2 linked regions of the Marinomonas mediterranea MMB-1 genome follow. The protein of the gene in region 1 interacts with the protein of each later gene in a pairwise test. Links are inferred from orthologs where the notes say so. Each region holds a gene or a part of one and is shown on either strand. Other genes may lie near its edges. The genes, in order: MARME_RS08950 and trkA.

Region 1 (15,592 bases):
TCCAAAGTGGACGGCTTAATACTGATTGCTTCATTTGTTATTGCTTTAATTATCTTACTTAAGGGTACGAAAGACGGTGAAGACGAGCTCACAGAAGATTTACCTGAAGATGACGGTAAGAGTGTCTGGTACTCATTGCTTATGGCGACATTAGGTCTCGCAGTATTAATTATTTCATCAAAAATATTGGTATGGGGAGCGGTCGGAATTGCGACACTAATGGGAATAAGCGAACTTGTTATAGGCTTGACCATTGTCGCAATCGGCACAAGCTTGCCTGAATTAGCCGCTTCGATTACAAGCGTTAAAAAAGGTCATCATGATATTGCCATTGGCAATGTATTAGGATCAAACCTATTCAATTTGGCAACCGTATTACCAATGCCAGCGATCCTAGCCCCAGGATTGCTAAACGAAGAGGTGTTAAATCGCGATTATTGGTGGGTTTTAGGACTTACCCTTACATTAACACTTCTTGTCCTTGTATACTCTCGCACTAGATCTAAAGAAGTTCCTCGCTGGATTGGCTTCCCCTTGTTGGGCAGCTATGCAATCTACTTATATACTCTAATTGCATATAGCTAATTAATTATGAATATACTTTCGTCTAAAGACTGGGCAAAAAAGCTCCTTATTCTTTTAGCAATAGCGGCGTCTGCAACGGCATTCTTTTGGTATGGGGCGTCGCCGACTCTGACACTCGTCTCAACAGACGAACTTTCCGACTCCCCTGACTATTTTTTAGAAAATGTCACGTCAAGAGAATATACCATTGATGGAAAGTTGGAACAGACGATCAAGACATCAAAATTGAGTCATTTCAACTCAAACAAACAAACAGAAGCAATATCACCAAAAATAGAAACGGTTACAAATGATATCGCTTGGTACGCTGAGGCAGACTTTGGAAAACTAAATGACGCCAACAAAGATATATTACTAACCTCCAATGCATTCGTAACCCGAAAAGACAGCACAACAACATCCAACCGCTTAAATGCAGATTCAATTCACTACAATGATGTCGACAAGTCGCTGATCAGCCTTGGAAATGCGGAACTCATTACACAGCAAGGCATAACAAAAGCGGACACCATTCGCTCATTCGTAGACCTTGAAACTGCTCAATTTAAAGGAAACGTATCTGGACATTATGAACAAGCTACTCAAAATCAATAAGGTCACCTTGTTTCTAACAGTAAGCGCTTGTTTAAGTGCTAGCTCAAACTACGCTTTAGAAAGCGACACTAGCCAACCTCTTGAAATCCAAGCGGATGAAGCATTTTACGATCAGAAAGCGGGCGAAGCCACCTACAAAGGCGACGTTCTAATAAAACAAGGCACGATCGAAATAAAAGCAGACTTTCTAAAGGTGTTTACCGACCCAGCCACCAACACTTTTAGCTCTTTACAGGCCACTGGCACACCAGCGAGATTCACGCAGCAATTAGACGAGGCCGGAAACAGAGTAACAAGTCGCGGAGATCAGATCGACTACATTACAGATGGACGCTTAGAAATTAATGGCAAAGGCTATTTAAAGCGAGGGTTAGATGAAATAGATGCGGATTTCATCCTCTATATGATGAAAAATGAAACCTTTACCGCAGAAAACAGAGGCAATGGACGAGTAAAAATGACTTTGCAACCAGCTCAAGAGAAGAGTGAATAATGGCAATATTGGAAGCCAAACATCTCGCTAAGGCGTACAAAAAACGAAAAGTTGTGCTCGATGTGTCACTGTCCGTCGAATCTGGACAAGCAGTTGGCCTGTTAGGTCCAAACGGCGCGGGCAAAACGACCTGTTTCTATATGATTGTTGGCATGGTAGCAAATGATGCTGGAGGAATATTCATCGATGGCCTGGATGTAACTAAGGATGCGATGCACGCGCGCGCGCAAAAAGGCATTGGCTATCTCCCTCAAGAAGCATCTATCTTTAGAAAAATGTCTGTTGAAGACAACATTGCAGCCATTATAGAAACTAGAAAAACACTGACTAAACAAGAACGAAGCGACTTACTAGAAAAATTGCTTGAAGAATTTCATGTTACTCATATTAGAAAGAATTTAGGCATGGCTCTCTCGGGTGGAGAGCGACGAAGGGTAGAAATCGCACGCGCACTGGCAATGAACCCTAAATTCATTTTACTTGATGAACCTTTTGCTGGTGTCGACCCTATATCGGTCGGCGACATTAAGCAAATCATAAAACACCTCACAGACAGCGGCATTGGTGTTTTAATTACCGACCACAATGTTAGAGAAACGCTAGACATTTGCGACAAGGCTTACATTGTAGGAAATGGACACATCATCGCCTCAGGAAATGCAGATGACGTTATTAACAATGAACAAGTAAAAAAAGTCTACCTAGGCGACGACTTCAAGCTTTAAGCTCTTATTTTTCAAATAAAAAGGGAGTAATATGCATAACGCGTTCCATAAAAGAAGAGTTGCTCCATGAAGCAGTCATTACAGCTAAAAATCGGTCAGCAGTTAACTATGACTCCACAGTTGCAGCAAGCGATACGCTTACTTCAACTCTCAACTATTGACCTGCAACAGGAAATACACGATTTTCTGGAATCTAACCCACTTCTTGAACTAGATGAAGACGAGAGTGCAGCTGCAGCGTCATCAGAATCCAGCAATCAAACCGAAAAAAAAGCAGAGAGCGACACTAACTCAGAAGAAGCAAGAGTAGAGTCTGAATGGACGGAAAGTATCCCTGAAGAACTCTCTATCGACAGTAGTTGGGACGACACGTATCAAAATACAGCAGCGGCCTCTGACGCACCTTTATTTGATGGTGATTTCGACTTAGACAGTAGAAATTCTGAATCCGAAAATATACAAGACCATCTAATATGGCAACTAAACCTTACTCATATTTCTGATAGAGACATTGAAATTGCATATGCTTTAATTGAATGCGTTCAACCCGATGGCTACCTATCGATCAGCGTGCAAGAAGTCTTTGAATCCCTTGCCTCTGAACTTGAAGACTTAGAGCTCGATGAAGTTGTCGCTGTCCAACATCGCGTCCAACGATTTGACCCCGTTGGCGTTGCGTCGCAAGACCTAAGAGAATGTCTATTAGTCCAACTGGAAGGCTTTCACAATCACCAATTGTTTAAACCCGCCCATAACGTTATCGATAACTATTTACCACTTCTCGGGAATCGCGACTTTGCCCAGCTATGTAGGAAAACACGCTTAAAGGAAGAGGCGCTTAAAGACGTTATCGCGCTTATACAACAACTAAACCCAAAACCCGGCTCGACAATTGACACCTCAGACACTGACTATGTTATTCCTGATGTTTCAGTAAAAAAGAAAAATGGTATTTGGCAAGTTGAACTAAACAATGATGCGCTACCACCAGTAAAGATCAACGAAACCTATTCAGCAATGGCAAACAAGTCAGCGTCTTCGGAAGACGTAAACTACATAAAGACCTCGCTACAGGAAGCCAAGTGGTTTATAAAAAGCCTTCAAAGTAGAAATGAAACCCTACTAAAGGTCGCCAGCTGTATCGTAAATAGGCAGATCGAATTCTTCGAGTATGGCGAAGAGGCAATGAAACCGATGGTACTCCATAACGTGGCAGAAGAAGTCGGAATGCATGAATCAACAATATCTCGTGTCACAACTCAAAAATACATGCATACTCCTAAAGGTATCTTTGAGCTCAAATATTTCTTTTCGAGTCATGTTAATACAAGCTCTGGCGGAGAATGCTCCTCAACGGCTATTCGTGCCATGATTAAAAAGCTTATTGCAGAAGAACCGGCTAAAAAGCCTCTTAGTGACAATAAGCTAGCTACGATACTTGCCGAGCAAGGAATACAAGTTGCGAGACGTACCGTCGCAAAATATCGCGAGGCGATGAACATCCCTCCTTCCAATGAACGAAAGCGCCTTATTTAAGGTAGGTCATATCAACAATGTCTTTAGAAAAATTAGTCAATAGTGAGCTGGTTTTTGCTAATCAACCAATTGCCAGCAAAAAAAGAGTTCTGGAATTTTTAGCCGAGGCTATTGGGGCGAGGCTGCATTGTGAGTCAGAAGCAGTCTACGATGCGCTTTTAGCAAGAGAGAAGCTCGGCAGTACTGGCGTCGGAGCCGGAATAGCAATTCCGCACTGTAGATTTGAACAAGCAAATCATGCTGCCCTTGTTGTTATGTCTCTAGAAAAACCCATTGATTACGACTCAATAGACAGACAACCCGTTGATTTAATATTTGCACTGATAGCCCCTCCTAACGAATGCGAGGGACATCTTAAGACGTTATCTCAAATTGCAGAAATGGCACAATCTCCAGATAAATTAAAGAGACTACGTGATACTACAACAAACGAAGAATTGATAACCTCATTTCTACAACAAGTATAAGGGCGACTGCCATGCAGGAAAAGACCGTCACTATTGTAAACAAACTAGGCTTACATGCTCGGGCAGCCAGTAAACTGGTTGAAACAACGACTCGCTTTTCGTGCGATATTACCATCGAAAAAGATGGTCGAAACGTAGACGGAAAAAGCATCATGGCTATGATGATGCTGGCGGCTAGTAAAGGAACAGATTTAAAAATAAAGGCGAACGGCGATGATGAAATAGACGCTATGGACGCAATCGTCGAGGTCATTGCTAATCGATTCGGCGAAGCGGAGTAAGCCCACTACATGACTGAGCAAACCACTCAAGAACACCTCCAGACAGTAAATGAATCACTTGAGTCTGGAACAACGATGCAAATCCGGTATTTGCTCAATGGTGCTCTACCCGCTCAGGATGTAGCAAGACTTCTAGAATCTTCTCCACCAAAAGAACGTAAGCTGCTTTGGGACCTAATCGACGATAAGAACGAAGGTGAGGTTCTTCAATATTTAAGTGAAGACATCAGTGCTCAGTTCATGAAAACAATGGATACGGAACGACTTGTTGCCGTATCTGAACAGTTTGAGCACGACGATTTAACCAATATTCTTCAACATTTACCTGAGACTCTTGTAAAAGAAGTTCTCGCGTCAATGACAGCGCAAAATCGCGCCCGTGTAGAAACCCTGCTGAGTTATTCTGAAGACTCCGCAGGCGGACTCATGAACACGGACACCATTACGATCCGACCCAATATAACGGTCGATATCGTTTTTCGTTTTTTACGACGACACCAAGAACTGCCTGACATGACTGATAATCTATTAATCGTCAGTCGATCGGACAAATTTCTAGGCACCTTACCTCTCACAAAACTATTAGTCGCAGACACCTCTTCTACTGTTCGCGAAATAATGGAAACGGAAACGACCACAATCACTTCGGACATGCCTGCCAGCGAAGTAGCTCAGCTTTTCGAAAAATTAGACTTGGTCTCAGCGCCAGTGATTGATCCAGAGACAAAAAAACTATTGGGACGAATTACAATCGATGATGTCGTTGATGTCATTCGAGACGAAGCTGAGCACTCTATGCTATCGATGGCAGGTTTAGAGGATGACGAAGACACGTTCGCTCCCATTTTAAAAACAACTCGGCGACGCGCTGTATGGCTCGGAGTCAATTTAGTCACCGCTTTCATTGCTTCTTACGTTATAGGACTGTTTCAGGACACGTTAGATCAAATCGTAGCGCTCGCCATTCTAATGCCAATAGTAGCCAGCATGGGCGGAATCGCTGGTTCACAGGTTTTGACTTTGGTTATTCGAGGAATCGCCCTAAATCAAATCGGTGCAACCAATACAGGGTGGCTACTCAATCGAGAGATTGTGGTCGGAGCCCTCAACGGGATATTATGGGCAACCGTTATCGCAGCAATGACAGCTCTTTGGTTTGACAATCTCCAGATAGCCTATATCATTGCCGCAGCAATCATTATCAATCTATTATTTGCCGCCATCACGGGAACCATGCTCCCCGTCATTCTAAAGAAACTAGGCGTTGACCCAGCACTTGCGGGAAGCGTAATTCTTACAACAGTGACCGATGTCGTCGGCTTCTTATCATTCTTAGGTTTAGCAACTTTATTTTTAGTGTAAATACAATGACAGAATTTGAACAATACGACGAGTTTGACGACGAAAACTATAAGAGCAAAACTCAGATCAAGCGAGAAATGGAAGCGCTTCAGGACCTCGGTAAGCAACTGGTCGCTCTGAGCAAATCACAAAGAGCAAAAGTCCCCATGTCCGAAACCATGCGAGACGCACTGGATGAGGCAGACCGAATCAAACAGAGAGAAGCGCAACGCCGCCATCTTCAATATATTGGTAAAGTGATGCGCAGCGAGGATCATGAAGCGATTCAACATCGAGTTGATCTTTTTGATACCACCTCAGCACTGCATAACAAGCTATTTCATCAACTTGAAGCAACACGAGATCAATTGATTAATGCAGATAGTAGTCAAGAAGTATTCAAAAAATACATTGAAGAAAACCCTGATGTCGACATCCAGCAATTTCGTCAACTTATAAGACAATCTCAAAAAGAAGCGGAACAAGGCAACAAAACAACCAGTAAGAAAAAGCTTTTCAAACTATTACGCGAGATACAAGAGAAGAAGCTCAATCTATAGATTACTAGCCACTAGATTTAAATACACCTAGAATCAGCACAAAACGCATTTCAAGGTGTATTTAATCTATTTTACCTGCACTTTCAGACCACTACATCAAACACTACACAAAAGAAACACGCTAAATACGCCTATGAAGCAAACATGGCATTTTTTCTCTAACTACCTTCAAAACATCTAAATCAAGCACCTCTAACAGCTCACCAGGCTCTTCTCCTAGCTCACTAACAACCTCACCCCAAGGATCAATCAATTGCGAATGACCATAGGTTTGACGTGTTTCAGTATGCCAGCCACATTGATTTAAACCTAAAATATAGCACTGATTTTCAATTGCCCTAGCACGCAATAACGCTTGCCAATGCGCCTTACCCGTCTGATAAGTGAATGCAGCCGGAACAACAATCAACTCAGCACCTTTTTGAGCCAATTCACGAAAAAGCTCAGGAAACCTCAGGTCATAACATATAGATAAGCCCACCTGCACTCCAGCAATATTCACAACGACCGAAGTTAAATCGCCAGGCTCTATATAATCAGACTCTCGATATTGACCCGCTTTATCCGATACTGCGGCATCGAACAGATGTATTTTGTCATACCGCGCACACTGCACCCCAGTGTCATCAAATAAAATACTCGATTGACGAACCCTGCCTCTTGGCATTTGGGAGCCGTCATATCTCGTAGCCTTGGGATGAGAGCCAATTAAAATAGGCAAACTATATTGCTTCGCTAAACCAGAGATGCTGCTCAACAACCCTAATTCGAGCTCTTCATCAGCAACCACTTTAAGCTTCCGACCAGAGAACAACAGAACATTTTCAGGTAACACGACAAGATCCGCACCTTGCTGCGCAACTTTTGCTACTGCTGCTTTAACATACTCTAAATTGGAGGCTATATTTGCAGTGCTGGTCATTTGAATTCCGGCAATACGCATCACTTATACCTCGATCAATTTGGTTTGAATTTGACAGGTTCAACATTGGGATCAGAAAATGGCCCCACGATCGAATACTGAACACTTGTTACTTTAGATATCTGCTTACCTATAAGCTTATCCGTAATAAAAAGCAGCCCAGCTATTTGAGGTGTCGCAAGTAAAAAACCAGCGATGGGCAATGTGCTTGAAATTGGAAGTGTAATAGTCAATCTCTCATCTAACGTTTCATCAATTAAATTAGCACTGCCATTTAGCTCAATTTCAGCGGTTGGCGCGCTCACTGTAACTGGCTCCGTGGTTTTTAACTGCCCATTATTTAAGGTCAACAACCCTTTGAAAGAGTCGAAAGGTAAACCTGGAGCATAGAGATCTGAAAAATCAAACGTCAAGCGCCTAGCCAACGTATCAATATTAAATATCCCCAACACCCTCAAAAAGGGCGGAAGCTGATCAACTTGATTAAAGTTACCATCTTCAACGTCAAACTTTATACGCCCAGATAACGTCTCTCTGTCGAAGTCAAACGGTGTCCCTTGCCACGCCAAAGCAATATCAAATTGATAGTCATCAGACTTAATAAAAGGAACATCCGAGAACTTCCTCGTTATTTCCTCAGCCTTATTACCCGTTAACTTTAAAGACAGCTCTACACTACTCTCTTCGCCAGTTTCCTGCCAATACAAGCTACCGTCAACGCTACCATTATCAAGTTGGGTGACTATAGGGCTTACTTTTACACGCCCACCGCCAAGTCGATTGATCTGTAAATTCCAATCACCTAACGGCTGCTGATTTAGATAAAACTCATCTAAGATAAGCGTCACATTTGGAACTTGGCGAGCGCTAAGGAAAGCACCTTGCTCGGCGCTCGTGTCAGATGATTTATCTGACGTATTCCAACTCAAAAAGCCAAAATGAAAAACAGGACCATGTTGGTTTGAAGACCAACGCAACTCCATTTCATCAGAGTTCACAAAGACAGTATCGGCGGCGGAGGCAGTACGATGATCGATCTTAACATTGTTCAATATATTAAGTTCATTCACAATAACCTGATCGAGCACCACATCAAGCCCTTTCAACCATGTTGGCTTCGTTAACTGAATAGGTGTATCAACATTGGAATCAGTACCAGAGCCTGGCATTATATCGGACATGGCATCACTCCATTCAGGCACACTGATACTGTGGAGCCGCCCTTGTATATACACCCCTTTATTTAACGCCATGTCGTCAACTGACTGATCTATTCCAATATTTGCCCCAACCAACTCATTATTGGATAAAGCCATCTCTGCCGTTACAAAATCATTGTAATTAACATCAATAATGACATCATCCTGATGAAATTTGAGATCAACCTTTGCAAAAGCTTCACTCCCCTTTGCCTTATCCATAGGGGAAGGCAGCGATAACTCTAATTGATCAAGGGATGAGTAGATATCCAAATCGATTTGATTGGATTGCGATTTATTAATACTAAAACTACCTTGGTATGTCGCATTTCCATCGATTTTACTTATTACCGCTTGTGACAACCCTCTCCACTGAGCCAACTCTCTCGCTTTATAGGTGCCTTTCAGCTCACCAGCAATAGCGAGCTCACCGTCGCGAACGTAATCCGACAACAACTCGATGTCAGTCCTTCCACCTAAGCTATCAACAACAAGGTGAGAATCGTGAAGACCCTCTTTTGAACTAAAGGAAAGCACCCCCTCTATAACTCGCCCCTCAAAATTAAGGTCACGAATATAAATATCATTGTCTTTGAATGACAAATCGACATCCACAATCGGTGCATTCTCCCCAGATAGAGGAACCGATACCGAAAACTGTCCCGCCACCTCACCGCGCAAACTCCAATCATCAAACGCCTTCAATACACGATCATTTAACGGTGTTGCGCGCAACGAGGTAAGCACTTTATCAGCATCATCTTTAACGCTGCCTTTAATATTAATCCAACGAGCCTTACCTGACGAAATAGGCACAGCAACGAGTAAGTCCGAAATATCAAGGTCGCCAAACTTCGCCGATTCAACATCAACATTCACGGAGTCATTTTGAATATTTAGTACGGCCTTAGTATTTCTAGCCACTGGCCAGTCATTGGCAAACTTGATATCCAAACCTTCAGTTTCTAATTCTAATCGTATCTGTGGGTCAGCATGTTGCAGTGTAGTTTGAACGACCACCCCCGTTTCCAACACTCTCCCGTTCGACAAAGAGACCTTTATCCACTCCTTTAAATCCGAGGTAAGACCCCGCTTAGGTATATAATCCAATCTATCTTGTGTAGGAATGTTGCGCCCTGATATATTGAGAACCATCCAATCCTCGTCATTTGGACGCACCTCTAAGCGGAATTCACCACCGATATCAGCACCATGTCTACTGACACTAAGATCCGTGCCGACGACCGTCGTTCTCTTATCTTGCGTACGCCATTCAACAAGCCCTTCCAGCGCATCAGTCTCCCAACTTATGTCATAGACCTCATTAAACTGCAGGGTGGAATTTAGCGCTTGATATTGGATATACCCGTTCGTTTCAGTCAGACTAAATATAGCGTTTAGGTGATTTACTTTTGGAATCCCCCTAAAACCGACTACAGCAACGTCTTCAAGATTGCTTATATATTGAAAATGCTGATGCCGATCACCCCATATTCTTACCGAAGCATTTTTTAGGTAACCTTGCCCTTCCAACCCTTTTATAAGCTTTGAGGCCATCCACGATTCTGGCAAAAACTTTACGCCAACAGCACTCGCAAACTGAGCATCCAGCTCATCAAATAACAATAGTGCTCGCTTTTCATCGAGGTCATAATCAAATGTTAGATTCGTTCTAGGAAGTACCTCCAAACCTGTAAAACTTGGCACCATGTTCGAAACAGAAATACGAAGATCATTAGACGCACGTCGATATTGGGTATAAAAGTCACCTTGCACGCCTAATGAAGAGCCATCGTTACCATTTACTACTAAACGACTAGGTATAAACCGCAATGACCAAGAAGAATCAGGCACATAGGCAAACCACGCCTCTCCCCCAACTTTCACTTGATCAAGAAACGTAAATCGCTCACTCTCAATCCACTCCAAAGATGCCACTTGCTCTGGAATTCTTGCATACACGTCCACTTTTCCGGAACCAAACCCAGCAAAAGACTCCTTAATTCTTGCTTTCAGTTTTATTGGCGTTATTTGATCATTAACAAAAACCTCGGCCTGCCCCATCGTACGATCGGCGTATTCACGTATTACAAATGTTGGGATACGAAGCATTTGAGAATCAAAGTTTTCACTTGTTAACGATATCTTCGAGTCATTAATGATCCATTGCTTCTGGCTTGATAAATAATCAATCACTCGCTCCGCAACGACTTCAGGGTCAGACACGGAATCAGGCGAAGCATTCGAATTAAAGCCAACAAGACCGATCTTACCGTGCGACTCTTTGAGGTGAAGGGAAAGCCCATTTACGCGCACATTACGAAACTGAGGAGAAAGAGTAAGCAGGGACTTAAAGGTATCGAAGGACAGAGCGACTTGATCAACAGAAGCAACTGCTTCGCCGCTTACGGTACTAATACCTAACTTTGAAATGTTAATCGATATATCAATACCATTTAGGCTCCCGCCAAACGTTTCGATTTGAACGGGCAACCCAATGATTTGACTAATATTGCTTTCTATTTGAGGGCGGTAACGATCTGCTAAAGGTAAAAGCTGCTTTACGCTAACAACAATGGCAGCGAGCACGACGACAAAGCCGACGGCCGACCACCATAGCAAATTCACAATCCATCGAGAAACATTTTTCACCTCTTTACCCTCTGGATCACCTCAATACGACATCATATTGATCCTGCGTATAAACAGGGTCAACCTGGAATCGAATTGTTTTACCTATAAAAGCTTCCAACTCAGCGACTGCAACACTCTCTTCGTCTAAGAAACGCTCAACGACCGAACTCGAAGCCAACACAGTATACGTTTGAGAGTTATATGCACGATCGGCACGAAGAATCTCTCTAAACACTTCATAACATACCGTCTCAGGCGTCTTTACCAAGCCACTACCACGGCAAGCTCGACATGGCTCACACAAAACCTGACCTAGGCTTTCTCGCGTTCTTTTACGCGTCATTTCGACTAACCCTAGCTCAGACACACCCGTGATTTTCGTTTTTGCGTGATCCACTTCAAGTATTTTTTCCAACATGCGAAGAACCTGACGCTTATGCTCTTCATCCTCCATGTCGATAAAATCGATGATTATAATTCCACCAAGATTACGTAACCTAAGCTGTCGACCAATAGCCGTCGCTGCCTCTAAGTTGGTCTTATAAATGGTCTCTTCTAAGTTTCGTGTGCCGACATACGCCCCAGTATTGACATCGATGGTTGTCATTGACTCAGTTTGTTCGACTAACAAATACCCTCCAGACTTCAATGACACTTTTCGGTCTAAAGCCCTTTGAATCTCATCTTCGACACTATAAAGATCAAATATCGGGCGCTCACCAGGATAATACTCAATATGATTGGAAAGTTCTGGAATGAAATCGTCAGCAAATGATCTAAGTTTGGCAAAATTTTCTTTAGAATCGATCTTGATTTTTTCGGTTGTCAGGCTAATAAGGTCACGCATTGTCCTTAAATGAAGCGGTAAATCTTCGTAAATAACCGACGGAGCTTTAGCGCTCTTCATCCTCTTTTTGACGGACTGCCATAACCGCGTGAGAAACTTAATATCCGAAAGAATCTCTTCTTCTCCAGCCTTCTCTGCAGCGGTCCGTAGAATATAGCCGCTTGTTTCATCTGCATCCGTCAAGGCTTTAGACACAAGCGACTTCAGGCGCTCTCTCTCACTTTCATCTTCAATACGCTGACTTACACCGACATGTGCTTGGTCAGGCATATACACCAAATATCTTGAAGGAATAGACAAGTGAGTGGTTAGACGAGCACCTTTGGTACTAATTGGGTCCTTCGTAACCTGAACAACGAGCGATTGACCTTCTCGCAAATAGTCGCCTATTTGATCACTGGGATTAACCGCATCACGGTCAGCAATCTCGGAAACGTGTATAAATGCAGCCCGCTCTAAACCAATATCAACAAAAGCGGCCTGCATACCTGGTAAAACTCTGACAACTTTACCTTGATATATGTTACCTACAATACCTTTGCGACTAGAACGCTCAATATAGACTTCTTGTAACACGCCATTTTCGACTAATGCTACCCGTATCTCCATTGGCGTTACATTAATGAGAACATCTTCACTCATCGTTATTCTCCTGAAAAATTTGAACACCAAATTCATTTAAACGTTTAGCGGTTTCGAAAAGCGGCAAACCAACAACAGCGGAATACGAACCGGACATAGACTTAACGAAGCTAGCTCCAATACCTTGAATAGCATATGAGCCCGCTTTATCTATCGGCTCACCAGTACGCCAATACAACTCAATCTCCACATCGGAGATATTCCTAAACTCTACGTTCGTTGTAACAACATCTGTCACCACTCTTTGTAAGCGAGAATCGCAAATACATAACGACGTCATAACGTCATGAGAGCGATTAGCAAGCAAGCGCAGCATCCTTTTAGACTCATCAAGATCATCAGGTTTCCCTAAAATTTCACCGTCTATTACGACACTCGTATCCGATGCAATAATAATGGCATTTGAGTCTATGTTGAGCTTATCAGCAATTGAAAAGGCCTTCTCTTTTGCTACTCTTGCAACATACTCTTTAGGTAGCTCTAGCGCTAATGGCGTCTCATCAATATCGGCAGGCATCACGTCAAATGAGCCGACAAACGTACCAAGTAGCTCTTTGCGCCTAGGGGATGCGGATGCGAGGATAATCATTATAATTCCTAACTAATAGAATAGAGTCGACGAATACTTCTCAGCACCACGAAAGACCAAGGCCATAAAAAGCCGGTAATAATCGCTGGCATAAATATCATTAGAGTCGGTTCAGCATTGCCAACATAGTGATCCAACCAAAAATTAACCAGTTGATTGATACTAACAAGCAAAAATATAAAGACACCTTGCTGCCAACGCATGTACATACGAAGCCTTTGATAAAACAATGCACAAGCATAAGCAATGATGACATACGTTAAAGAGTGCTGACCAATTATACCACCTTGCAATAGGTCAACCATCAGCCCAAGAAACCACGCCACTCCTACACCTACTTTATAAGGCAACGCTATTACCCAGTATAGTACGACAAGTAGTGCCCATTCTGGGCGAAACCAAACAAGATCATCGGGAAAAGGAAGAGCTTCGAGCATTAACGCGACAATAAAGGTCAATAGAAAAATAAAGCTAGATTTCATTGTCTCTTTAGCTCCGGACGATCAATTAGCATAACATGGCGACTGCGACCTAGCTGAGCCAATGGAACAACATCAATCTCAGAGTAAGGATTCCCTGCAACATGCTTGACGGAGCGCACAACACCAACTGGATAACCAATGGGAAAACGTTTATCGAGCCCTGACGTAGTCAGTATATCGCCTTTCTTAATATCGGCCGTATGCGGCACACTCATTAGCTCCATGCGCTTCAGATCACCCGTACCACGAAGCACACTTCGAAGCCCAGTACGAGCAAGCTCTACAGGAACAAAGTGACTAGCGTCGGCTATTAAGAGAACGCGACTAGTATAAGCGGCGGTCTCTACCACTTGACCTAAGACCCCTGTTGCATCTAAAACAGGTTGTCCAACATAAGCCCCAGAGGAGAACCCTTTGTCAATTAATACCTTATGGCTGTAGGCGTTCTGATCAAAGCCTATTACTTCCGCCATAACGACTTTCTCGTCTACACGCTGCGAAGCATCAAGTAACTCACGCAGGCGCACATTTTCAGCACGAAGCGCATTAAGTTTTTGCAACTTACTGCGTAATATCAACAGCTCTTCATTTAGCCCTTGATTTTCCAGCACCAAGTCTTCACGACTTTCTAAATGATCGCCTGCCCAACTTAGCATCTGCTTAGGCGCATTAACCACAAGCTGTATGGGCGTGACTAACCAAGTAAAATAAGGACGAACCGTTGTAAAAGCATGATAGTGAGCATCTGCCACTATCATGCCAATGGACAAAGCGGCCAACATAAAAAACCTTACGCCGGAGACCTTACCCGTGAAGAAAAATGAGTTTTTAATAGCAGACCCCTAATTTACAGACTATTCATTATCCGCTGTAAATAACTCAGATGCATGCTTATCCATCATTTCTATTGCAAGACCACCGCCTCTGGCGACACAAGTCAACGGATCGTCAGCAACAATAACAGGCAACCCTGTTTCCTCACTGATTAAACGATCGATCTCACGTAACAACGCACCACCACCGGTCAATACTAGACCTGTTTCACCAATATCAGCAGCAAGCTCTGGAGGAGACTGTTCAAGCACACCTTTGACCGCTTGAACAATTTGCGCCAATGGCTCTTGCAGCGCATCCAGTATTTCCGTGCTTCGCAATGTAAACGAGCGAGGAATACCTTCGGCAAGATTTCGACCACGAACGTCGATTTGAAGCTCCTCTCCCGTATGGTATGCCATGCCAATCTCAGTTTTTATACGCTCTGCCGTAGCATCACCAATCAAACTACCATACTGACGTCGCACATACGTTGTAATCGCTTCATCAAATCGGTCACCACCGACTCGAATAGACTCGCGAGTAACAATGCCGTTAAGAGAGATAATTGCAATTTCCGTGGTACCACCGCCGATATCAATAACCATTGAGCCAGACGCTTCAGCAACAGGTAGCCCTGCCCCGATCGCCGCAGCCATTGGCTCTTCAATAATATACACTTCCCTTGCACCTGCACCCAACGCGGATTCTTTAATGGCTCTTCGTTCAACCTGAGTCGACTTACAAGGCACACACACCAATACGCGAGGGCTTGGTTTTAATAAGCTATTTTCGTGCACTTTAGAAATAAAGTACTGCAACATTTTTTCGGTAACATGAAAATCTGCGATGACACCATCCTTCATAGGGCGAATCGCTGTA
Region 2 (15,761 bases), 2.0 Mb from region 1 along the record:
TTTGATTTTGATCCAATTGGCAGATGGCCGCTTCGCGAAACAAACAGGTGCGTTCAAACATGATGAGGGGAAGGGCGCTTGTCTGAGGAGGCGGCAACGGAAATTGAGTCTGCTTGGATACAATCCAACGCATTGGAAATTGAGCAATGACTTCATGCCACTTTGATGCCACGCTTCCATCCGTCCATACCCAAGCAAGATCTAACTTACCCGTGCGAACCCCGTCCAATAAATCTTTGTTTCGCGCCACCTGTATTTCAATTTCGATATTTGGGAATGCCCGACTGAAGGTTGCCAGCGCGCCGCTCAGTAACCTCTCTCCAAAGTCCTCTTGCAGTCCAATTGAGACTTTGCCTGTCATTTCATACTCAGCAAAACTTACAAATGCTTCATCGTTTATCATCAACATTTTTTGAGCGTAAGTAAGTAATCGCTCACCGAATGGCGTCAGTATAAGTCCTCTTCCCGACTTAACCAAGAGCGGGTGCCCCGTTTGCGCCTCAAGCTTTTTAAGCTGCGCACTGACCGCTGAAGTAGAACGATTTAACTGTATCGCCGCTTTAGCAAAACTGTCGAGTTGAACGCCTGTTACCAGTGTTCGCAACGCTTCTAAATCAAGTGTCGGCCTTCTCACAATTCAATAACCATCCTGTTTTTTAGGATTAATGATTCCAAATATTTCGATTTTTTAAACCATAAAACCATCTTAGTCTATTTGTATCGACTTATTCCAGTAAGCCATCGTTCTTGTAACGACTTCTGGAATCAACACGGAGACAAAGCAATGACAACTAGAGACACACATTCACCCGCTCAAACAGCCTTTGGCGATATCGCGTCAGAGTTTGCCAACCTAACGGATGACATCTTGTTTAACCAAGTGTGGAAAGGGCAAACACTTTCCAGCAGGCAAAGAAGCTTAATCACAGTGTCGGCTTTGGTCGCCATGAACCGAGGGGAGCAATTGCCATTTCACCTTCATAGAGCAATCGAGAACGGTGTGTCTATAGAAGAGCTCAGCGCGGTCATCACACATTTAGCATTCTATTCAGGCTGGCCATGTGCCGCATCGGCATTTGAGAGGCTAAAGGATGTGAAGATAGCGCAGGAACAAAAATGACATGCCACGCTAAAAAGAAGGTTAAAAGCACAAGCGATAAGAACAAGCAGAGACCTTTGTACAAAATCACGAGCGAAGCCGCGAAAAGGTCTCAGATACAGTTTGAAAGCAATATTAGGAGCAATACCGTATGCCACTTGTACGTATTTATGTAGACCAAACGAGATCTGATGCTGAAACTGCATCCCTTTCGAATACATTACAGGAGTGCTTAGTGTCGGACTTCAATGTCCCGAGAGACGATCAATTTCACATCATTCATAAACTGGATCGCACGCAAAGAACGATCAATACATCTTACGCAATGCCAAAAGGAAAGCAACGCAGTAATGATTGGATCTTAATTGAGATTACAGGAGGAAAACCTCGATTAAAGGAAATGAAAGCGCGCTTTTACAAAGTTGCTGCCACGAAAATTAGCGTCGCACTCAATATAGACCCAGCCGATATCATGTTTGTGTTATCACACAACCACATCGAAGACTGGTCATTTAGTCACGGCGACATCGCCACACTCCCAAAGGAAGCTTAATATGATTGCCGCACAATACTCGTTTACGTTACCCGCCACGTTTCCAATATCTGATATTGAAACACGAGTTCGTAACCTTGGACATAAGCTGGACAGCTTTCCGGGCTTAGGCTTTAAAGCCTATCTGCTTTCTACACAACAAGCGGGCAGTAAAATAAATCGATATGCGCCGTTCTACCTTTGGAAAAGCGAGACTGGCTTGGTGAACTTTCTAAAATCAGATGGCTTTCGAGGTTTAGAAGACAGTTTTGGACGACCGCAAGTCATTCAAACGTTACCACTTACGGTCTATACATCAGACCAAATCAAGCAGGCAACTTTCGCTGTACGAGACAGTATTCCTGTATACCCCGATAACACGTTAAGCGATCTTTTCGAGCAGGAAGACACACAGGGAAGTTTGCAAAAACAAGATACAAACTGCGTTGCTTATGTCGCAAGCCTAGGGAAGGTTCGAATGAGTCTTATGAGCTTCAGTCTTATCAGAGAAACAGCCTATCAAGGCGAGAGTGAGCAGGAATGTTAATACCTTTCAATCACTCTTAACGAAGATAGGCTGTTTCTCTGAAAGACCCAAAGGGCGTGGGCTAAGCTTTCTTTAATTCTTTGTTAACTTTCTTGCCAATATGCTCAATATTGGACAGCGAAACTTGCCTCGAATAAAGAAGAGTTATCCACACACTGAAGCCAGTGGACTTGTTCATACCTTCCCTAGACACTCAGGGTTGGGAATTACAGAGATGGCGCTTTTATCTTGAGCAGCCGGATGAAATAAAGGAATGCGAGAATACGGTTATCTATCAAGTTGGTTACGTCGCGATTGGCCCCGAGACCAGCGAGTCCACCTATTAATACGTTAATAAGCGAGTAACCCGATTAATGACCAATAAATAAAGGGCGGCAGATAGGGTAGGTTTAATAAGCCTCTCCTATCTTACCTAAATAAGCCTTGCCTAAACCTCAGATTATCCGTTTTCTTGCTGCTTATACCAATTCACCACTCGAGCAGCGATCTGTGGATTCGCTATGATGAAATGGCCATTTAATAACGTGTCGCGCTGATTATAACGGAACGGATCGCCCTTTGGTGTAATCAATACACCGCCCGCACCTTCAACAACAGCTTGTTGAGCGGCAGTATCCCATTCACATGTAGGGCCGCGACGAAGGTGCAAATCAGCAATACCTTCAGCAATACGACATCCTTTAATAGAGCTTCCTTTTGGCAGCTCTCTGACATGCTCGTATTCTTCAATCAACAGTTGTTTAAAGTCTTCCGGTAACGCGGGGCCGTGACTTCGGCTCGTCATAGCGACAAAAGGGCTGTTTGGTTCTCTGACTTTTATCACTTCCACATCGTCGCCGCGCCACTTCATCGCGCCCGTTGGAAGGTCGTTCCAGAGATCGTGTTTTCTTAGTGATTCCGTCGCACCAAAATACCCTTCAGACGTTGTTGGCAAATAGACAATGCCCAACACGGATTCACCATCAATCACCAACGCGATATTGATACTGAACTCTCCATTGCGCTTAATAAACTCTTTCGTTCCATCTAACGGATCTACAACCCAAAGTCGACGCCATTTGGATCTTTCTTCAAACGGTTTAACATCTTCTTCTGATAGAATTGGAATATCCGGTGTTAATTTTTTTAAGCCTTCAGAAATCACTTTATGTGCAGCTAAATCTGCTTCCGTTACAGGACTGTCATCAGACTTTTGTTGAATACCCAAATCCTCTTGCTGATAAATTTCCATGATAGCATCAGCAGCATTGTGTATTATTTCTTGTAGAGCTTTAAAAATTGGGTGGCGACCAACATCCTGCATAACAGCCTCAGTACAAACAATTTAGGGTTAACGCGATAACATATGAGTAAAGCAGAAAAGCAAGCCTCACCACAAGCGGTAAGATTAGATAAATGGCTTTGGGCCGCACGTTTTTATAAAACCCGCACACTTTGTAAGGAAGCAATCGACGGAGGAAAGGTAATTTATAACGGATCTAAGGGCAAAGCCGCCAAGAACGTCGAAGTCGGATCAGAGATCCGCTTACGCCTTGGTTGGGATGAAAGAACCATCAAGGTACTCGCTTTGAGCGAACAACGCCGAGGCGCGCCAGAAGCGCGCTTATTGTATGAAGAGACCGCAGAGTCCATTGAAAAGCGCGAACGTCGTGCGCTGGAAAATAAATCCTATGGTGGACGGATTATGGCCGACCACAGACCCAACAAAAAAGAACGCCGAGATATACGACAACTCAAAAAAGATGTCTTTAACTCATTTGACTAAACTCAGCATAAGAACCGAGTTAACCGCTTAACTCGGTTCTTAGCATTTTAAATACATACCTTGTTGATTTGAAATTAAACTGTTTAACTCCAACTCCATGAGAGTCTGCATCAGATTGGGTGCAGGCCAATTTGTCAGACGAATCAATTCGTCAAAGTCCAACCCAACCCTTTCTCGGTCTAAATGCGAGAACACTGTTTTGGCGTCCTCAGATAAATAGTCCGGTAAGCGATTCTGAACGGGCACATCGAATGTTTCCTTTACGCTTTCCCCTCCTGAATTCGTCAAGAGAGGCGACGTTGAGAAAGCGAGCTCAGTTGAGGACACGGGCTCAAGAGACGACGTATACCCACTGTCTCTAAATGATCTAGATGAAATCGCGTAAGACATAAACGGCGACTCTAAGTCTTCTAACAGGTCATTCGCGGAACGTACAAGGGTCGCTCCTTGGCGAATCAATGCATTAGGGCCTGATGCGAGTGTATCGCCAATATGGCCAGGCACAGCGTAGACAGTTCGATTCTGCTCGAGCGCATACTTAGCGCTGATTAATGAGCCACTGCGCTCAGACGCTTCGACAACGAGTACACCAGAACTGATACCGCTGATAATTCGGTTTCTAGGAGGGAACAAGTGCGCTCTTACTTCTGTTGTTAGCGGGTATTCACTTACTAGTACACCACCTTGTTCAACAATCTTCGTAAACAATCCGATATTTTGTTTCGGGTAGAGATTAAGCAATCCCGTGCCCATCACAACCACGGTCTTTCCTTGAACATCCAATGCGCCTTGATGAGCATAAGTATCGACGCCCATGGCACCACCACTGACAATACAGATGTCTTTCGAGGCGAGCGTAGCGCTCCAATCTTGCGTGGTTTTACAACTAAAACTTGAAGCACGTCGAGCGCCAACAACACCTAAACAAGTTTGATGCTGCAACACAGCTGGATGACCTTGCACGTAAAGAAACGTGGGGACCACCGGTATTTCTCGAAGTAAACGAGGGAAGCGGTCATCATCGCGAAATACGATGTGATGCTGCTCGTGAGCTTGCAGCCAATGCTTGGTTACTTCTCGCTTTTTCTCTGCGTCTTCAGGCAGAACATTCGAGTGTAAAAAGGCCATAGCGTGAATGGCGGTCGGCTTAGGCCATTTGAGTTTCTGCAAGGTTTCAATATCTAAACGGTCTTTTAACGTCGTTGCGGCTTGTAAAGGCGTTGCCACTTTTAAAGGCGTTGCAACTTGGTCAGTTTCTAATGTCTTTAGATACGTATAAAGGCGCGCTAATCTCGTAGGGCCAACGCCGTCGATAAAGCTGAGGCAAAACCATTGCTCTAGCGAAAGGTCTAGGTAGGTTTGATCCATATACGGTCCTTGTATTGATCATATTGATTGTCGTCGTTATTACGTCACACTTACTTGCATCACGAGCGCTATTACCGAGCGGCGTAACATGAATGCTCCCTCAAAACACATTTCTGAGCACAGGCTTTCACTTAATCATGAGGTGATTAAGACTTTCTATTGGCGCTATTCAATCATATTGCACAAAATTCGGCCATAGGCACTCGGCGTTGTCGCCTTGTTTGAGTTACAATAAAGAGAATCGAATAAGGCTTTTTGGGGCGACCCAAAACAAAGTCAGTACAGAACTATTTGGAATACCGCTATGGCAGTTTTACCCGTATTAGAATACCCAGATCCAAAATTGCGCACCGTCGCGAAAGAGGTCGAGCAAGTCACTCCTGAGATTCAAGCATACATCGACGATATGCTGGATACTATGTATGACGAAAGCGGCATCGGTCTTGCCGCGACACAAGTTGATATACACCTACGTATTGTCGTTATGGATCACTCAGAAGAACGCAATGAACCAATGGTGTTTATTAACCCAGAGTTTGTTGTATTAGACGACGAGCCAAATGAGTTTCAAGAAGGCTGCTTATCCGTACCAGGGTATTATGAGCACATTTACCGAGCTGCAAAGGTAAAAGTCAAAGCCCTTGATCGCGACGGTAAGCCATTCGAAATGGAAGTCGATGAACTCATGGCAGTTTGCGTTCAACATGAGATCGATCATTTGGACGGCAAGTTATTTGTCGACTACATTTCTCCGCTAAAGCGCAATCGAATCAAGTCCAAACTTCAGAAGCTCCAAAAGAAGCGTGCATAGACATTGCCTAAGAAATGAAGCAGATGAATCCCTAAAGATCAGGCTCCGGCCTGATTTTTTTGTTATCGAATAAGGAATAATTGAATGTCACAAGACACCACAACCTCTCACGATAAACCCCTTAGAATTGTATTTGCAGGCACGCCAGAATTTGCCTCGGCTAGTCTTCAAGCGGTATTGGATAATGCGCAAGAAAACCACTACGAAGTCATTGCCGTTTATACCCAGCCCGATCGTCCAGCAGGAAGAGGGCAAAAGCTCGTTGCCAGCCCGGTCAAACAGCTTGCCCTTGAGAATAATATTCCCGTTTATCAGCCGTTAAATTTCAAACTAGACGAAGATAAAAACGCCTTAGCCAATCTAAACGCCGACATTATGATTGTCGCAGCGTACGGCATTATCCTTCCCAAAGTGGTATTGGATACGCCTCGATTAGGATGCGTAAACGTACATGCTTCCTTGCTACCACGATGGCGCGGTGCGGCGCCGATCCATCGTTCATTATTAGCAGGGGATGCAAAGACCGGAATCACCATTATGCAGATGGACGTCGGCTTAGACACTGGCGATATGTTACTCAAAGTAGAATGTGACATTCTTGAAGAAGACACCTCTGGTACTCTGCACGATAGGCTTGCACCGCTTGGTGGAGAGGCGTTGATTAGCGCGCTTGAGGAAATCAAACTTGGTACGATTACGCCGGAAAAACAAGACGAGGCGTTAACTTGCTACGCAGGTAAGTTGACCAAGACAGAAGGTGAGGTTAACTGGGAAACATCTGCTGAAAGCATTGCGCGTCAGGTACGAGGCTTACATCCATGGCCTGTTGCCTATACGCAAACAGAGTCTGGCGTAATGAAAATTCATTCAGCGACAACTGTTAACTCTGAAAGCATTGAAGGAATTAACGCGGATCAGGTTATTGCAGCAGGACAGTCTAACTCTGGAACCATAATCGCATCAGGAAAAGAGGGTGTATTCGTTCAAACAAGTAATGGCATCCTCGCTTTAGAAACGGTTCAGTTCCCCAGTGGTAAACGGATGTCGGTTCAAGATGCGTTGAATGGAAAGCATAAAGCCTCTTTGAGTGTCGGGCGCTCGATGTTAAAAGCCGATTCTTAAGCACGCCTTAGCGCTGTTCGTTAGAACGATTCCTTAACGATCACCCTTAGATCATTCTTTAGCACTACTCCTTAATAGATACCTTGATAGTTAGTAGTAGTGCTAATAATGTTAAGTAGAGCGAAGCGACTTACTAGGCCCTGTGAGTCAATAAAACAATTAAGAGAAAACACGAATGTCAGATGTTCAACAAAACCCACCTTCACTTAGCGCTCGCGAAGCCGCCGTTGAAGTAATCACACAAGTGTTGCTTCAACAGGGCTCTTTGTCGACTCAATTATCAAAGATTCAGGGCAAAGTAGATTTCGATCATCACGCATTGTTAAAAGAGTTTTGCTTTGGTGTTTGTCGTCATTTCCCGACGCTGAACTCGATTGCATTGAGCCTACTCGCAAAGCCTTTTGAAGAGCGTGATTACGATGTCTATTCGACGTTGCTGTTAGGCCTTTATCAACTTCAGCATATGAGTACACCGGATCACGCTGCTATAAATGAGTCGGTTGAACTTTGTCGCACGCTAAAAAAGGACTGGGCCACGAAACTCATAAATGCTGTTTTGCGCCGATATCAAAGAGACAGTGAAGAGATCATTTCAGAGATTTCGTCTCAGCCCTCTGTGGCATTTAATCTTCCTAAGTGGCTCGTGAAACGTATTAAAAAGAACTGGCCTGACAGTTTTGAGTCTATTGTTGAAGCCAGCAACGAACGTCCTCCGATGTGTATTCGAGTTAACCTTGATAAGGTTTCACGTGAAACATATAAATCATGGCTCGATGAGGAGGGCATTGTTTCACGTGAAACACTCTCTATAGACTCAGGATTGTATATTGAAAATCCAGTGCCTGTTTTTGTATTGCCAAAATTCGAAAGCGGATTTGTGAGCATCCAAGACGAAGCCGCTCAACTATCTGCTCGGATAATAAACCCTCAACAAGGCGAAAGGGTATTGGATGCCTGCGCAGCGCCAGGAGGAAAAACGGGGCATCTACTTGAGGCAATGCCGAATCAAGAACTAACGGCAATTGAACTGGAACCTTGGCGACTCGAACGCATTGAAGACAATCTAACGAGACTCGGCTATCAAGCCGAGTTGATCGTGAGTGATGCAGGTGACCTAAATAACTGGTGGGACAAAACAGCGTTCAACAAGGTCTTACTCGACGCACCTTGTTCTGCAACAGGTGTCATTCGACGCAATCCAGATATTAAGATTAACCGAAAGCCAGCTGATATTTCAGAGCTCGTCGAAATTCAGTCGACGCTACTGGATAACGTTTGGCAAGTGGTTGAAGAGGGCGGATACTTACTTTATGCAACCTGTTCCATCATGCCAGAAGAAAACAGCGAACAAGTAGATCGCTTTCTCGCTCGGACTTCAAACGCATTAGAAGTTCCTCTGAATACCATTAATAGTGGTTTTGCGATGAACATCTCAAATGCAAAAACGGATCACGGTATTCAGCTACTGCCCAAACGAGACGGACATGATGGTTTCTACTATTGCTTGTTTCAAAAAACGGCTGTCAAAAATTAAAAATGATCGTCACGACCGAATGACAGCTGTCTTTCTTGATAGAGCGTAGTCAAACGACTTTAGTAAACTGACTACCGCGCCCTCATCAACTACAACCTTACTCTGCAACTAACGCCTTAAAAGGAGTGTTTCACGTGAAACACTCCTTTTTTATTATCTGTCTAATGCAACTTACTTCTACGACAAGGCTCTCTGTAAAACAAAGCTCTCTGAAAAATAGAGCGATCTAAAACAAAGCTCTTTAAACAGAGCCTTTTGTAAAATAAAGCGCCGTCTAAATCGATCGTTTATCGACGACTTTCTTTGAAACACTTAACGCGCTTTCAATGACAATACTTAATTACAACACTAGAAAATATGGTAACGGAAACACATGCACAACTAGCGAGGGATTCAGGATATCGGCAGATGTCGGCAATAGTCGGCGTGATGAGTTCCGCTGTTCTGATGGTCGATCTGACGACTTAAGAGATAACAAGAGTGGTACGAGAGACTGTATAAAGAGTAGGTAAGTGGTCGGATGTATGCGGATATATTACGAATTACCACAGCCAATGAAAAAAAGAGTCAATTAATTTGAAATAGACATTAAAACTAACGAAGAAGGAGTTTAGAATTAACAAGATAGGAAACGACATTCGTACTTCAGGAAAACCCGAGCGAGTCGATATACTTCAGCGTGTGAGTAATCTCGTCTTGTTCACCGCTTCCTTAACATACTAGCAAATCAGAACCTGAGTGAGAGCCATCTCCTCCTAAGGCAGTATATGAAAATTATCATTATCGGTGCAGGCCAAGTTGGGGCCACTCTTGCAGAGAATCTTGCAAATGAAGATAACGACATTACCGTTGTCGACAGTAATCAACAAAGGCTGCGAGAGCTGCAAGATCGACTCGATATTCAAACTGTAGAAGGAAGTGGGTCACACCCAGACGTACTCGATCAAGCGGGTTGCAATGATGCCGATATGCTCATCGCAGTGAGTAACCAAGACGAGATCAACATGGTTGCCTGCCAAATTGCACACACGCTTTTCAAAACCCCGACAAAAATAGGCCGTGTTCGATCCAGCGCCTATGCGAAATACCCAAAACTATTTTCCGACGCTGCGTTGCCGATCGACGTGCGTATCAGTCCAGAGAAAGAAGTCACGAAACATCTAAGCCGCCTAATTCGTTACCCAGGTGCGCTTCAAGTGATGGAGTTCGCAGAGGGCAAAATCCAGTTAGTCGTGGTTAAAGCTGAGACAGGCGGGCCGCTAATCGATCAGCCAATTAGCTTTTTGAAAGAACACATGCCTTCCATCCAAACCCGTATTGCTGCGATTTATCGCGATGGTCAGGCGATTAAGCCCGATGGTAATACGCACATTAGAGCAAACGATGAAGTCTTCTTCCTAACGGCTCAACGCGATGTGTTGGACGTCATGAGTGAACTGCGCCCACTTGATACACCATACCGTAGAATCATCATTGCAGGTGGCGGTAATATTGGTGAGCGCCTAGCGCAAAGTTTGGAAAAAGAATATCGAGTAAAAATTATTGAGCGCAGCCCAGAGCGTTGTCGATATCTCTCAGAAACACTCAACAGTACAATCGTTCTAAACGGAGATGCATCGAAACAAGAGTTATTGCTGGAAGAGAACATAGAATCAACCGATGTTTTCTGTGCGCTGACAAACAATGATGAAGCCAATATTATGTCGTCCATGCTTGCAAAAGTACTGGGGGCGAGAACGGTCATGACCATCATTAATAACCCTGCTTACGTTGATATTGTTCAAAAGGGCATGATCGACATTGCGATCTCACCTCAGCAAACCACCATCAGTAGTCTTCTATCCTATATCCGTCGCGGTGATGTTGTGAACGTTCACTCACTGCGTAAAGGGGCAGCCGAAGCATTGGAAGCCGTCGCTCATGGCGACTATAACTCTTCTAAAGTCGTTGGCCGTAAGATCTCAAATATCCACCTTCCAGAAGGCGCAACCATCGGTGCCATCGTGCGAGGCGATGACATTATATTGGGATCGGGAGATGTGAAGATCGAAGCCGAAGACCACGTTATCTTGTTCGTCTCCAACAAGAAACAAATTCCAGCAGTAGAGCAATTGTTCCAAGTAGGACTTACGTTCTTCTAACGTCACCACAACACTCAGACAACCAAATGAAGATCGACGTGCTGACCAGTCAGTCGTATTAAGAGAAACGGAAAAAACATATGCGCATACAGGTTATTCTAAGGGTGATTGGTATCCTAGTGATGGTGTTCAGCTTATCGCTTATTCCACCCATCATTGTCTCCTTGATCTATCAAGATGACACACTCGGCGCGTTTGCCTCAGCGCTTGCGATTAACCTGTTGAGTGGCTTTCTTATTTGGTTTCCAGTCCGAAACCAACGAGCAGACTTAAAAATACGCGATGGGTTCGTGGTGACCGTTCTCTTCTGGTTCGTATTGGGGCTATCCGGTTCAGTCCCATTTCTTATCTCGACGGACCCCGTTCTGACTTTTACCGACGCGTTATTCGAATCTATTTCAGCATTAACCACAACCGGTGCAACCATCATTACTCACATCGATGGATTACCCCCTTCCATTTTATTCTATCGTCAGCAGCTCCAATGGTTGGGCGGAATGGGGATTATCGTACTGGCTGTGGCTATCATGCCGATGCTAGGCATAGGGGGTATGCAGCTTTATCGCGCCGAAACACCTGGGCCAGTGAAAGACTCCAAGCTCACGCCTCGAATAGCAGAAACCGCAAAAGCACTTTGGTATATCTATGCATCGCTAACAACGGTCTGTGCAGTCGGCTATTGGTTAGCAGGTATGACCTTGTTCGACGCAATCTGTCATAGCTTCTCTACTGTCGCAATCGGCGGCTTTTCAACGCACGATGCCAGTATCGGTTATTACAACAGTGTCGCGATTGAAGTGGTGTGTTCACTCTTTATGTTCATATCGGCAATCAACTTTGGTTTGCACTTTTACGCATGGCGAAATCAAAGCGTCTTACACTATTTCAAAGACCCAGAAGCGCGCTTCTTTATCTTTATATTGTTTTGTACCGTCACATTGACGACGCTCGGACTGACCTTAACTGCTACCTACGACTGGGATCTCGCGTTCCGTTACGCGGTCTTCGAAAGTATTTCAATTGCGACCACCGCTGGATTTGGCACCTCAGACTTTTCAGCATGGCCGCATTTCTTACCCTTCTTGTTAATTGTTACTTCCTTCGCTGGCGGTTGTGCAAGCTCCACTGGCGGTGGTATGAAGGTTATGCGTATCCTTCTGATTCTGAAACAAGGTGTACGAGAAATCCAAAGACTTGTTCATCCTAGTGCTGTGATCCCAATTAAAGTAGGCGGAAAAGCCATTCCTGAACGAGTCGTTTCGGCCGTTTGGGGTTTCTTCTCTGCGTATCTCATTGTCTACGTTATTCTGATGATTGGCCTTATGGCGACAGGCATCGATCAGGTGACAGCGTGGTCTGCGGTGGCAGCAACGCTTAACAATCTTGGACCGGGTTTAGGAGACGTCTCCGCCAACTTTGCGGGTATCAATGACCCAGCCAAGTGGATGCTTTGCTTCTCTATGCTATTAGGGCGTCTTGAGGTCTTTACCTTGCTTGTTTTATTTACGCCGATGTTCTGGCAACGATAAAACAAAAAGCAAAAGGAGAACGTTACGTGACACCAGCAATCAATCAATTAAAAAAAGCCAAAGTCGACTTTTCCCTACATGAATACGATCACGACCCGAGTTGTAAAAACTTTGGTAATGAAGCGGCTGATAAACTGAATTTACAACCCGAAGAAGTGTTTAAAACATTACTCGTGTCAGACGATAAACTCTTCTTCGTCTGCATCGTGCCGGTGACTGGAACCTTAAACCTAAAACGAGCAGCATCCGCGCTTAAGGTCAAAAAACTGCGTATGGCCGAACCTAAAGAAGCCGAGCGTCTCACAGGGTATTTAGTGGGCGGTATTAGTCCTCTTGGACAGAAAAAAGCACTAGGAACTCTGATCGATCAAAGTGCACTAGAGTACGATAAGATTTATGTCAGTGGGGGAAAACGAGGACTAGATATTGGTTTATCTCCCCAAGATCTAGCAGCTCAGTGTCGGCAGGGACAGTTTTCAGATATTCGTGAATCGTAAGGAGGTATTCACGCTTCACAACGCAGTATGGCGGCTAATCATTATCCGACGATCTAGGATACAAAGACGAACCATCCGCTTGCTTTTTAAAGCGCTTATACTCCCATTGATATTGCTCAGGGTGACGTAATATCAATGACTCAAGACTCTTATTTAGAGAAGCTGTAGAAGTTTGTAAGTCCTCACTATAGAAATTTTCATTTAGGGGAAAGACTTCGAACTTCAGACCTTTTTGAGTTTGAAAGACGGCACAGATAAACGCCTTCGCGCCAGACTTGGAAGTTAACTGACTCGCTAACGTCATGGTGTAAGCAGGCTGTCCAAAGAAGGGGACGTATTCACCACTGCCTTCTGCTGGAACCTGATCAGGCAGAATCCCAACAACACCGCCGGACTTTAATGCTTTCATGAGCTGCATGACACCGCGGCGATCAGTCGGTGCCAGTTCCGTCCCCGCTCTCTTGCGAGATTCAAGAATAAACGCATCCATTGCTTTGTCTTTCTGCGGACGATACATCGTCGTCATCGTGCGCATCTGAGAAACGAACGACGGAATGTATTCCCAACTGCCTAAATGCGGCGCCATTAACAACACGCCTTGCTCGCTTTCTAGTGCGTGTTTGAACTCATCTACGCCCTCACCAAATTCTAGCAAGGTCAGAAGCTCTTCTGGCGTATGCGTCCAAGCATGCAGCATCTCCATCCCCGTCTGTCCGATGTGCACTAAGCGTTGATTACGAAGTGCCTTACGCTCATCCAGTGCCATATTGGGAAAGCAGAGTGCCAAGTTTTGATCAATCCCTCTGACCGTGCGTTTATCTAACCGAATAAAGAAACGGCCAAATAATCGACCTAGTGTTCGCTTGACTGAAAACGGCAAAGCACCGATAAGCTTTAAACTTGTAACAAGCGCAGACTTAGGCTGATCTGAGGACATAGGCCACCATTAAATAAAAGCAGTTAAATACAAACACAATTAAAGACAACGAAAAACAACATGATAAGAAGCGCTATTGTACTCTATTTCTTCGACTCAAACGTCATCAATAAAAGTCGCATTGATCGAACAAACACAGTAAATTATAGGCTAACTTCCCTCGACTTCTTTGATTAACGCATTACCCAAAAACGTTCCTTGAGCGTACTTGAAAATACAGACATGCGAAAACAAGACACAATAAAAGCGACAGAAACGAAAATGCAGCAAACAACCGATAGAAACAACAGTAAAACTAAACCTATTATCTTGCTTGATAGAGACGGTGTTATCAATTATGACTCTGACGCCTATATAAAGTCGGTTGATGAATGGCAGCCCTTGCCTGGGAGTATCAAAGCCATCGCAGCATTGTCAAAAGCAGGGTTTCGGATTTTCGTCGTAACCAATCAATCAGGCATTGCACGCGGCTACTATGATGAAACGGAATTGAACGCCATGCACACGAAAATGCTGAATTTAGTTCATTCTGAAGGCGGGACAATCGAAGGCATAGAATATTGCCCTCATGGCCCAGATGATGGCTGCCATTGCAGAAAGCCTTTGCCCGGTATGATTGAAACCATTGAGTCCAAGATAGGCGTCGACTTTACGCAAACAAGCGCCATTATTGTCGGCGATTCAAAACGCGATTTAGAAGCCGGTCATGCTAGAGGCTGCCACCCTTCATTAGTTCTAACGGGCAAAGGTCGTGACACTCAGTACAAAGCGTTCGATTTTTACTTCGATGTCTATGCAGACCTTGCTGCATTTGCGCTAGCGACACTGCATAAGTTTAATTAATTAAGGAAGGTGTGAACAAGTCCACTGGCTTATTCTGCGCTTTATCTATCATTGTCTATAAAAAGTAAGTCCTATAGAAGATGATAGATAAAGTGCTTTTGCGAGCGTTTAATAACAATCGCAGGTTAATGTGATTTCGCTAGCTTCAATACATAAGTCCAGCTCAAAACAAAGAAACCAAATAGGATCATAAGCAATATCGGAAATGAGCCTACACCAAACGCATCGATTAAAGGGCCAGTTAGCGATGGCGCAACCAAGGCGCCCAAACCACAACAAAAGAAAATAATGCCCGTACGTTTACCTGTTAACGTTAGAATCCGATTGGCGAACGAGAAAATCATAGGAAACAACGCGGAGCAACCAAAACCAAGACCGAAGACCAGCATAGCCAACATCCCTTCACTAGAGCCACTGACGTTAATCCCTAGAATCGAAACCGCGCACACACACATCAAAGCATACACACAGGGCACTAACGCTAACCAACGCAATAAGGGGACAAATATCAGTCGACCTAAAGACATGGCCATAAAGAACCACGTCGCCAATACAACCGCACTGTCTTCACTCATGCCCATTAAACTGCCATACGTTGAAATCCAACCCGCCACAGTGACTTCAATTCCAACATACAAGAAGATGACAAATAGAAAAGCACCAAACAGCTTAGTCTGCTTTTTAGGTTCATCAGATTGAATACTAGAAGAGGTTTCTAATACGGGCGTTTTTTGTTTAAGCAACAGAATAGGGAAGAGCACAGAATACAAGCCTATCAGCCAGATTCCCCACCCATAGCTGCCACCTAACCCATTCATCGCCACAAATATAAGCGGTGCAACCATCGCACCTAAACTGTAACTTAAATGCAGAGCAGTGACATAGGACTCGACTTTCTCTCGATGCAACCACAGCATCATCAAATTACCGCCCGTATTGACGGACACTTCGCTTGCGCCAAGTAAAACAAACAATCCAATCAGTACCCACAGGGCGGTAGAGAAGGGCACAAGTAACGTAGCAGATATCATGATCA

What was found.
Region 2: the proteins of MARME_RS08950 (region 1) and trkA interact in binary tests that used the Escherichia coli proteins (3 or more experiments, as listed by UniProt). The link is inferred for Marinomonas mediterranea MMB-1 from one-to-one orthologs.

Annotation. Positions count from the first base shown.
Region 1 is NC_015276.1:1,956,952-1,972,543, reverse strand. What follows is about bases 2,905-5,675. They hold MARME_RS08950 (PTS sugar transporter subunit IIA), read left to right. Parts: upstream 2,905-3,950; coding sequence 3,951-4,400; downstream 4,401-5,675. Other genes in these bases: mgtE (magnesium transporter), read left to right, coding at 4,691-5,675; MARME_RS08945 (HPr family phosphocarrier protein), read left to right, coding at 4,412-4,681; MARME_RS08955 (RNA polymerase factor sigma-54), read left to right, coding at 2,905-3,933. In the rest of the region: MARME_RS08975 (calcium/sodium antiporter), read left to right, coding at 1-585; LPS export ABC transporter periplasmic protein LptC, read left to right, coding at 592-1,179; lipopolysaccharide transport periplasmic protein LptA, read left to right, coding at 1,154-1,672; lptB (LPS export ABC transporter ATP-binding protein), read left to right, coding at 1,672-2,397; more of MARME_RS08955, read left to right, coding at 2,464-2,904; more of mgtE, read left to right, coding at 5,676-6,043; ribosome biogenesis factor YjgA, read left to right, coding at 6,049-6,582; MARME_RS08930 (carbon-nitrogen hydrolase family protein), read right to left, coding at 6,704-7,525; MARME_RS08925 (YhdP family phospholipid transporter), read right to left, coding at 7,540-11,355; rng (ribonuclease G), read right to left, coding at 11,372-12,826; MARME_RS08915 (Maf family protein), read right to left, coding at 12,819-13,415; rod shape-determining protein MreD, read right to left, coding at 13,424-13,897; rod shape-determining protein MreC, read right to left, coding at 13,894-14,730; MARME_RS08900 (rod shape-determining protein), read right to left, coding at 14,752-15,592. UniProt on the Escherichia coli protein: Seems to have a role in regulating nitrogen assimilation.
Region 2 is NC_015276.1:8,261-24,021, reverse strand. What follows is about bases 8,793-11,732. They hold trkA (Trk system potassium transporter TrkA), read left to right. Parts: upstream 8,793-9,545; coding sequence 9,546-10,919; downstream 10,920-11,732. Other genes in these bases: MARME_RS00060 (TrkH family potassium uptake protein), read left to right, coding at 11,000-11,732. Also shown: MARME_RS00115 (LysR substrate-binding domain-containing protein), read right to left, coding at 1-634; MARME_RS00110 (carboxymuconolactone decarboxylase family protein), read left to right, coding at 785-1,120; MARME_RS00105 (tautomerase family protein), read left to right, coding at 1,251-1,652; MARME_RS00100 (DUF4865 family protein), read left to right, coding at 1,654-2,178; 3'(2'),5'-bisphosphate nucleotidase CysQ, read right to left, coding at 2,618-3,481; MARME_RS00090 (RNA-binding S4 domain-containing protein), read left to right, coding at 3,524-3,943; DNA-processing protein DprA, read right to left, coding at 3,983-5,311; def (peptide deformylase), read left to right, coding at 5,616-6,122; fmt (methionyl-tRNA formyltransferase), read left to right, coding at 6,207-7,244; 16S rRNA (cytosine(967)-C(5))-methyltransferase RsmB, read left to right, coding at 7,420-8,778; more of MARME_RS00060, read left to right, coding at 11,733-12,448; ybaK (Cys-tRNA(Pro) deacylase), read left to right, coding at 12,475-12,945; MARME_RS00050 (lysophospholipid acyltransferase family protein), read right to left, coding at 12,980-13,882; gmhB (D-glycero-beta-D-manno-heptose 1,7-bisphosphate 7-phosphatase), read left to right, coding at 14,105-14,725; MARME_RS00040 (MFS transporter), read right to left, coding at 14,851-15,761. UniProt on the Escherichia coli protein: Part of the constitutive potassium transport systems TrkG and TrkH. May regulate the transport activity of TrkG and TrkH systems. Binds to NAD(+) and NADH.